DNA from 3 places in the Bacillus pumilus genome. Region 1 is predicted to be linked to each of the others. Evidence: riboswitches for the same ligand, from Rfam matches in the RefSeq annotation. Region 1 holds a riboswitch; each other region holds the start of a gene.
What was found. A riboswitch is a leader RNA that binds a small molecule or an ion and turns the genes downstream of it on or off. The one in region 1 is predicted to bind thiamine pyrophosphate.
Positions count from the first base shown of each region.

Region 2: another riboswitch for thiamine pyrophosphate. It lies ahead of tenA (thiaminase II); the one in region 1 lies ahead of thiC (phosphomethylpyrimidine synthase ThiC).
Region 3: another riboswitch for thiamine pyrophosphate. It lies ahead of tenA (thiaminase II); the one in region 1 lies ahead of thiC (phosphomethylpyrimidine synthase ThiC).

Region 1 is NZ_LT906438.1:2,463,512-2,466,796, reverse strand. Features, by position in the region: gene CKW02_RS12705 (YhcN/YlaJ family sporulation lipoprotein) at 1-532, shown strand, start outside; gene CKW02_RS12700 (LysE family transporter) at 581-1,213, opposite strand; TPP riboswitch at 1,451-1,559, shown strand; gene thiC (phosphomethylpyrimidine synthase ThiC) at 1,687-3,285, shown strand, end outside.
Region 2 is NZ_LT906438.1:1,173,502-1,176,786, reverse strand. Features, by position in the region: gene thiO (glycine oxidase ThiO) at 1-324, opposite strand, end outside; gene tenI (thiazole tautomerase TenI) at 308-925, opposite strand; gene tenA (thiaminase II) at 900-1,610, opposite strand; TPP riboswitch at 1,689-1,798, opposite strand; gene CKW02_RS05815 (monovalent cation:proton antiporter family protein) at 1,858-3,285, opposite strand, start outside.
Region 3 is NZ_LT906438.1:3,678,393-3,681,677, forward strand. Features, by position in the region: gene CKW02_RS19235 (ABC transporter ATP-binding protein) at 1-350, opposite strand, end outside; gene CKW02_RS19240 (ECF transporter S component) at 325-924, opposite strand; gene tenA (thiaminase II) at 921-1,607, opposite strand; TPP riboswitch at 1,695-1,798, opposite strand; gene CKW02_RS19250 (hypothetical protein) at 1,855-2,982, opposite strand; gene CKW02_RS19255 (type 1 glutamine amidotransferase domain-containing protein) at 3,124-3,285, opposite strand, start outside.

The DNA.
Region 1 (3,285 bases):
AGATACACGTCATAATCAATCAGGTCAGCCAGTCGGATATCATTCGAATAACCGTGCGGATGACAATAACCAAGATCATCAAGGGCCAGTTTCTGAACTCATGGAGGGAATGAACGGTGGGAATACAACGAATGTTGATTATCGCACCCGCCCTCAAGCAGATGATCGAACGCCTCTCGCAGGTGGTGATGGACGCTACAGTCATGGAGATATGAACTATCATAACCAAATGTCGTTCTCTGGCTACGATAAACAAGAGAATGTGCAGCGTTCAAGAAAAATTGCCAATCGCGTCAATAAAATGAACCACGTTGCAGACTCACAGGTGATGGTAACAGATGAAAATGTGTATATTGCCATTAAATCAGATGGACGTCTGACGTCAGAGGGCGTATCACAAGTGGAAGAAGCAGCGACTCGTTATGCGGATGGAAGAGCTGTCCAAGTCATTAAAGACGAGGGAGCTTTCACACGCTTTAGAGATATGAGAAGAACACAATTTGAAACAGGTCAAACAGGCATGACTCGATAAGTTGAAGCATAAAAAAGGCTAAAGTTCCTCAAGAACTTTAGCCTTTTCTTAAAAATAAACCTTAATGCCTATATAGAATTCGTAAAAGAAATAACAGCCAAATCCAAGTAATAAAATACCAGCAATAATGGATGTCCATTTGATCATCGTTCGATTCATCACTTTTCTTGTTAAGGATACAAGGGTGAGAAGACCGATGTCATGAAGAAGAATCCCTGCCAAAATACCGCCTGATGCCAGTATAAATTCAGATGAATCTGTTTTTGTATATGCATCTGCCAGTACAGCTCCAAATACAGAAACCCAGAACACAAGGTTTCCAGGAGACACCGCGACAAGCAAGCCGTTTCTGTACGTTTTTGCGAAAGATTTATTGACTTTTTCGCCAGCTAAATGGATGTCTTGATCCGCATGTTTAATGGAATCGTATGCGAGCATCATTAAGAAGATAGCTCCGATCAGCCAGAGCGGGATTTGGACAAATGGCAGTGATAAAAACTGAGCAAATCCAGCATACAAAGCCAAGATTAGTAAGAGATCAATGGTCATGCCGCCTGCTCCTACAGTTAAACCATGAAAGAAGCCGTTTTTTAATCCTTGTTTAGTCATTTCAACCGTGATCGCTCCAACTGGTAGAGCGATTGAGAATCCTATGACGATAAATGTGAGAAATGTTTGCAATCGACTAGAACTTCCTTTAAAAAAGTCTGTATAAAAATTCTCCGTTTAGATTAATTATACATAATAGGAGAAAAGGATCAATGATTATTTCAGATTTTATCTAAATGTTTGAGGAGGATGATGTATATAAAGGTGTATATCAAGCTGGCTTTATCTCTTTTGTAGTGAAAAGGAACTATTTTCCTAAAACTCCTTTTTTTCATGGCATCTCTATGCTACACTGTTGTGGAAATGAATAAATGTGACTAGGGGTGCCCGCGGCTGGGCTGAGAGAGAAGTGTATGCTTCTTAACCCTTTGGACCTGATCTGGCTCGTACCAGCGTGGGGAAGTTGAAGATGATACATGTGTCTTATAAATGAGATTCATGTTTATTTCTAACGACGAAACCAGGTTCTGTTCATAGAGCCTGGTTTTTTTGCTGGTGCTGATTCCGTCCTGTCCTGTGACAAGAAGAGAAGGAGAGAACAGCAAATGAAAGAAAAGAAAAATACCCTAACAACTCAATCGTTATTATCAAGCTTTGATGGCAGCCGAAAGGTGTATGAGAAAGGGTCAAGACCTGACATTTTAGTGCCAAAAAGAGAGATTGCCCTCTCACAAACGGTGACGCAGGCAGGAAACATTCAAAATGAACCGATTCGTGTGTACGATACGAGTGGACCTTACACCGATGAGCGTGCCCATATCGATGTTACAAAGGGGCTTCATCGTCTGAGAGCGGCATGGATCGAAGAAAGAGGGGATACAGAAAGCTATGAAGGACGTCATGTAAAACCTGAAGATAACGGATATCGCTCCAAAGAGAAATCGTCACATCAGCATGTTCTTACTGATTTTCATCATGAGCCGCTTCGCGCAAAACAAGGTGCCTGTGTGACGCAAATGCATTATGCAAAAAAAGGTATTGTAACGCCTGAAATGGAGTTCATCGCGTTAAGAGAAGAGCTAAGCCCTGAGTTCGTGAGAGAGGAAGTAGCCAGCGGAAGAGCGGTCATTCCAGCGAATATTAACCATCCTGAAAGTGAACCGATGATTATCGGAAGGAATTTTCATGTCAAAATCAATGCGAACATTGGTAATTCAGCTGTGACATCATCCATTGATGAAGAGGTAGAAAAGATGACATGGGCCATCAGATGGGGTGCAGACACTATGATGGATCTGTCTACAGGAAAGGACATTCATACAACGAGAGAATGGATCATACGCAATTGCCCAGTCCCAGTAGGCACCGTTCCCATTTATCAGGCGCTTGAAAAAGTGAATGGCGTGGCAGAAGATTTGACGTGGGAAGTGTACAGAGACACGTTAATTGAACAAGCAGAGCAAGGAGTAGACTACTTCACGATTCATGCGGGCGTGCGATTAAGGTATATTCCGCTGACAGTCGATCGGGTGACCGGAATTGTTTCAAGAGGCGGTGCCATTATGGCAAGATGGTGTCTTGCCCATCATCAAGAAAATTTCCTTTATACCCACTTCGAAGACATTTGTGAGATTATGAAAACGTATGATATTGCTTTTTCACTTGGAGACGGACTCAGACCAGGCTCGATTGCTGATGCCAATGATGAAGCGCAGTTTGCAGAGCTGGAAACGTTAGGTGAATTGACAGAGATCGCTTGGAAACATGATGTACAGGTGATGATTGAAGGGCCTGGACATGTTCCGATGGATAAAATCAAAGAGAATGTAGACAAACAAATGGAGATTTGCAAAGAGGCACCATTTTATACATTAGGACCTCTTACAACAGATATTGCTCCGGGATATGATCATATTACATCTGCTATCGGCGCAGCTATGATCGGCTGGTATGGGACAGCGATGCTATGCTATGTGACGCCAAAAGAGCATTTAGGTCTGCCGAACAAAGAAGATGTAAGAGAAGGTGTGATTGCCTATAAAATTGCTGCACATGCTGCTGATCTAGCAAAAGGACATCCTGCTGCTCAAAAGCGCGATGATGCTTTATCGAAAGCAAGGTTTGAATTTAGATGGCGGGACCAATTCAACCTGTCACTTGACCCAGAAAGAGCGATGGCGTTCCATGATGAAACATTGCCTGCT
Region 2 (3,285 bases), 1.3 Mb from region 1:
TGCTTGTTTCTCCTCTTCGGTAAAGGCTACCTTCATGATACCGCCCGCTGATGTTCGAATATCAATGCCAGATTCATGCTGTAGATCGACTTTTAACTTTTCGTACAATGCCTGGCTTGCTCTGCCTACTTGAAAAAAAATATCCTCATGACCCTCTCCTTCAGCATGTGCACCAAGCATCCCAGCAGCCGCACTTGTCGTTTGCTTCCCTACCTCATTCGCCTCAAATAAGACGACCTGCTTTCCTGCTTTTGCAAGGTGATAGGCAATGGACATCCCTATGATTCCACCACCAATGATTGCCACATCATAATGCTTCTTCATAAGGATGCTCCTTTACTTGTTTAGAAAATGCTTGTGCCATCTTGCGCGGCTGATGATGAGTAAAAATTCCAGACATGACAGCAATCCCTTTCACATTCGCGTGTCTCAATTCTGGAATGCGGTCAGGTGTCACACCACCGATTGCCACGACTGGAATAGATAGTAGAGATGTCAGTTCTTTCACAAGCTGTACGCCTCTTGCCTGAAGTCCTGGTTTACAAGTGGTGTCATATACGTGCCCAAATATGACATACTCTGCTCCATTTTTCTCAGCTGCTTTCCCTTCTTCAATCGAATGAACAGAGACGCCCGCATGAAGATGAGGGAATTTTTGCCGCAGCTCTTTTGGCGAAAAGCTATGGCCCGGGAGATGTACCCGGTGAATATTGGTGAGCAGTGCAACGTCTACTCTGTCGTTGATGATGAGCTTCTCTTTCGGTACACCTTCTAAAAGGAGACCTTTCACGAGATCAACAAGCTCACTTGCTGTTTTAGACCGTTCCCGGATATGAATAAAATCCACTTCAGGTGCAATGTTTTTTATTTGTTTGATCAGCTCACCCGCAGGAAGCGAATCATTTGTCACTGCGTGGAGTTCCATTTGCACCAACCCCATCTAAGCATGCTGTTTGCCACATTTCTTTTTGATACGCCATCTCCCAGAAATGGTATTCGTAATAGCTTGAAATCACAAAATTTTCTTTCATATTGGCCCGTACATGTTCTGGTGCTTTTTCGGCTAGTTCATCAAAGCGGTTGACTTGTTCAAAGACAAGTTCCTTAAACCAATCCCCTCCATATGTCAAAATCCATTCCTGATAAATCGGATGGTCAGGTGTGGTTTGTTTCAGCTTTTCACCCACCTCATAATAAAGCCAGTAGCACGGCAATAACGCAGCTAATATCTCTTCGAATCGTCCGCTTTTCACAGATCGGTACATATGAGACGTATACGCATATGCAGTGGGAGAAGGCTTAAAGTTCTCGATGGCTTCATCTGAAATCTCTAAAAGCTCTGTAAACTTTCTATGCAGCGACAGCTCTGCTTCATACGTTCCCTGCGCATGATACGCCATTCTGCCCGTCGTATGTAAGTCCTCACTAATTGCCGCTCCATATGCTTGCACCTTTGCAAAATGAGTTAAATAATATGAATCTTGCATCACATAATACGTGAAACGATCGAGTGACAGCGTGCCATCGCCAATCCCTTTCACAAAGGGGTGTGTAAAGCTTCCATTCCACCATGGTGCTGCTGCTTCTTTACATTCAGTTGAAAATGTCATGTTTCTCTCCTCCTGTTTTTCCATATAAAAAAGCCACTTTCCGTATGGAAAGTGGCTTGGAATTTGTAAAAAGCATAATCAAAAACCGCACCACTTCCCTACGCAGGTATGAACCTGTTCAGGTAATGAGGGTCTAAAAGTCGATACTTTTATCTCAGCCCTTTTAAAGGACTCCCCTAGTGGATCAAATATATGATGTTGTACTTCTATCTTAATCAGGAATTGTTCATTGGTCAAGGGTTCATTCTCACTCTAATTGGGCTCTAAGTCCTGCTACATACTCACGAGAGCCCGACACAAGCACACGGTCACCACTTCTAAGCGTCGTATCTCCATGTGGTACTAAGCTGTCTATCCCTCTGAAAATACGGACAAAGACCAAATCGCCGGTAAACGGAAATTCCCTCAGCATGACATTGTGGTAGCGATGATTGTTCATTTGAATTTGATACAAGGAAGTATCCTCATTTGTTAATAATCGAATCGCATCCGGTGCTTCAATCAAGGCTCTTAGCACCGTTTTAGATGATAGGAAATTAGAAAACGTATCAATGCCCGCTTCCTTCAATGTTAGCTCTGCCTCAGCTTTGCTCACACTCGCAATGACTTGTTTTGCTCCTTCTTCCTTTGCAAATAAAGCAATTTCCTTATTTTTCGTCTCACTGCCTGTTGCGACGACGAGGACATCCTCCTGGCCAACGCCTGCCTTTCGCAGCGTCTCATCGTCGTACTCTTCAATTGATTCGACTTCAAAGATGGTGTCGGCGAGCATCGCTTCTTTATTTTCTTGAAAGACATGCAAAATTCGAATATCATATTCATCCTGATGTAAATCGAGTGTGACAGGTAAGGTCAGCTGATTTGCACCAATAAAGGTCACACGTTTTTTATGGCTCACAGCTTGTTCTTTTTTAAACAGTGCTTTAAACCAAACTGGCGTTAAAATACTCGTGAGTATCGCGACTAAAATTAGCGCGCCGGACATTTTATGATCAATGACTCCGAGCCGCTCCCCGATCGTCGCAGCTGCAATGACGAGTGATAATGTCGATGTTAATAAAAAGCCAGAGCCGATCACTTTTTTCATGTCATACCATTTTTTCAAATAAAGAATCGGGATGAGTTTACTAATCAGTAATGCAATAAATAGCAGCGGGATCATGATCATAATGTTTGGGTCCTTGAACAGTGCCCATATATTCAAATCCACTCCGACCATCACAAAGAAGATGGGGATCAAAAATCCGTAGCCAAATGAATCCAGCTGCTGGACAAGCTCTTTATTCGGCGAAAGAAGGGACACAAGTACGCCCGCTAAAAACGCCCCAAGAATATTTTCAGCACCGAGTGATTCAGATAAAGCAACTAAGACTATAATGAGAGTAAAGATCGCCCTTGTCCCAATTTGCACGGTCCCTTTTGACATGGACTGAAAAATTGACTTTGTCTTAAATACGCGGCCAAATAAATAAAGAAGGATGCCCGCAGCAAATAATAAGAGCAGAAGCCACATATTCCCTGTACCATCGCCATAAATGGAGGAAAATACAGCAAGTAAAATCATCGTCACCAAATCCGCAATGACAGCGACAAGCAAGATGATTTGACCGATATTCGTCTGCATCAATTTTTCCTCTTTTAAGGTGGGAACCACTACCCCTAATGAGATCGTCGA
Region 3 (3,285 bases), 1.2 Mb from region 1:
TGCATGAGCTGCTGAATGATGCCAGCCATCTCGTCACGAGGGACAGAACGGTTCTCTAAGCTAAAGGCAATTTCTTCATTGACGCGATGCATACAAAACTGGGAATCAGGGTCCTGAAACATGACGCCTGTATGTCTTTGCAATATCACTTCGCCCTGCATGTCCGCTTCTAAATGTTCTGGAATGATGCCAGCCAGAACGGAGATGAGCGTGGATTTACCGCTGCCGCTTGGTCCTAAAATAAGCACCTTTTCACCTTTTTGAATGGAAAGAGAGATTTGATGCAACACGGGCTGAGGCTGTTCATAAAAACGGACAGTGAGATTATTGCACGCGAGAAATGAATCCATGCTGTTCACCTTTGTTTCGTTTTTCTTTCATGATGGCATATTGATTCAATACACCGGTTTTAGATAATGCGTCCACCACTACTTTTGCTAAACATCCGCCCAGTATCATTCCGCTGATGATTTGAGTCATCAGTGTGATGAGTAAAACTTGAGGCGTGTAATAACCAAAGCCATTCGCAACGAGGCTGTAAGTCATTGCTCCAACAGCTGCAAAGGCACCTGACAGCATCAGTGTCCACATGCGATATCGTTTATAACCAAAAAGAGCAAAAGCAATTTCTGCCCCAAGCCCTTGGCATACACCAATCAGCAGGGCTGCAAGACCGAAGTGGCTGCCTGTTAGTAATTCCACTGCGGCAGCGGCTGTTTCTGCAATCAGGGCAGCTCCCGGCTTTTGGATGATATACGCGACGATTGGACTGGCAATCACCCAAATGCCAAACATGATGTTGCCTCCTGCTGGGCCAACAAGTGCTGTAATGGGTAAGTAAAGTGTGGACCACCCTAAATAGATGACACCACATGCTACGGATAAAATGACAGCAAGGACAACTTCCTTCATCTTCCATGTCATGATGAATGCACCTCCAATGGAACTGGCCAATCTTCCACCGTAAACGCCATATCCCAAAACTTGTACTCAAGCTGACAGCTTAGGATAAAGTGCTGTTTCATTTTTTCCTTTTCCTTCTCACTTGCTGCTTCCGCCAGCTGATCGAGCCGCTTGCAAAGCTCTACTGTAATAGAGTCGGTTAACCCTCCATAAAATGTGATCCACTCATAAAAAGGATGTGATGGGTCAGGCTGCACATCTGTGAGCATTCGTTTCCCAATTTCCCAATATGTCCAAGGGCATGGAAGCAGGACAGCGATGATTTCTCCAAGCGTGCCTTCCTTGGCAACTTGCAGCATATAATGAATATAGTGATGAGCACTCGGAGCAAGCGGGGCACCTTGGAGCTCATCATATGATACACCTGCCACTCGGCAAAGATTTTGATGAGGGTGTGTCTCACTATCTAGTACAAACGCAATCTGCTGATGGAAAAAGGCAATATCTCCTTTGTCTGTACATCTGCTAAGAGCCGCTGCATAAATTTTAATAAAAGCATGTAAATATTCTGCATCTTGTTTGACGTAATGAATGATCTGTTCCTTTTCCAGCTTTCCTGCTGCCAGCCCTCTGACAAACGGATGCTGATAAATGGCTTCAAATAATGGTTCTGTTTCTTCTCTTAATTGCGCTGAAAACGTCATAAAAAAAGCCTCCTCTTCTTCAGTTGAATAAATGAAAAAGCCACCCCAAATGGAGCGGCCTTCTTATCGATTCAATAATGAATAAGACGAGGTCCAGCTCCACTTCCCTCCGCTAGTACAAACTAGATCAGGTTCAAAGGGTCCAAGATTTTCTCTTGTCTCAGTCATACATGACTCCCCTAGTGGACTTTTGTCATTTAATTATCTTTACTCTACACATGTAGAGATTTGCTGTCAACCGCCTTTCTTAATTCAACGTTCTGATCGTAGGCAGCTTTTCGATCCCTGCAGCATAGTAAAAATTAAGGACACTGAAGAAATCAATTGGTTTTCCCGTTTTCAAATCAACAGCTAAAATATGATCGCCGTAATTTGTCATATCATCAATATCTAAACGCCTTGGCGTTGTCTTTCCAAGTGTATCAACAAAGCTACTATGGTAGTATTGTCCGCTAGCAAACGATGATTCATGATACATAAATAACGTCTCCACATCTAAGTAGACGAGAATGACCTCAGATGAACTCGCATAAGGAGAAGAGTACGATACTGGTGCCGAAATTCTTTTCACTTTCACACTTTCAACAGAATGGGTTCTCTGATCATATTTTCCGTCATAGGAGAAATAAAATACACGCTCCCATTTATAATCGGCGGTCTTAGATTGTTTGTTATACACTTTTGTACCATTAGCGAAAACATCCCCATTCGCATACTCAGCTACAAAGTATTGCAAGGTTGAGGAGAGGGAAACAGCCCCAGTGAAATTGGGTGGGTTTTTTGCATTCACTTGTAACGTGTAAGAGTCTCCGAAATTTCCACCGCTTGTGATACCGAATGCGTAGTCACCTGCTGGTAAATTGGTCAAACCAAGGAGACTGCCTGCTGGCTGAATCAAGTCCGTCGGATAAGCTTGTCCAGTTTCATAATCAACAACAAATAATTGTACGAAATAATCGGGATTTGAAGAGGTAATTCGGCTGATGAGTGCCTGAGGTGAAGTCGTACTTAACAACCATAAATCGACTGGGTCATCCTCTGATAAGACAACCGATTGGTTGATGGCTAGTCCATCAATGGAGCGAACGGAAGATGTACGCATCTTACCATCTTTAGCGGCTTTTCGTTTGATACTGATTCCATTTTTCTTATCTACTTTAAAAGATTTTTTTAGCTGCTTCTTTTGGATAGCGGTTCCTTCATCCTGTTTCAAAAACGAGTCTTGCACTTGCTGAATGGCTTTTTCCGTCAGTGGTGACAATTTCCCATCTGATTTCGGTGCTTCTTCTGCTTTTAATACTGGTGAAAATAAACCTGTTGTGACGAGTAGAATGGATAATAAAGCTACAGTGATTTTTCCATATAATGCTCTCACAGGAACATCCCCTTTTTCCTCAATTGGGTTTTTTACCCTGTGAATATTTTACCATTATTTCATTCATTGTTATGGTCTTTTTTAGGAAATCTTTATGACAAAAAACCAGCCGTATTTGCTACGACTGGTTTTTTGATCACTTTATGAAATGGTTTTAACAAACAGGCGTGCTGTTTCTGCACTAGAACCTGGGTTTTGTCCAGTAATGATTTGTCCGTCAACTACAGCGTATGGTGCAAAGGCATCTCCTTTTTCAAACGCTGCCCCTTGCTCACGAAGTTTTGTTTCCAATAAAAATGGAAC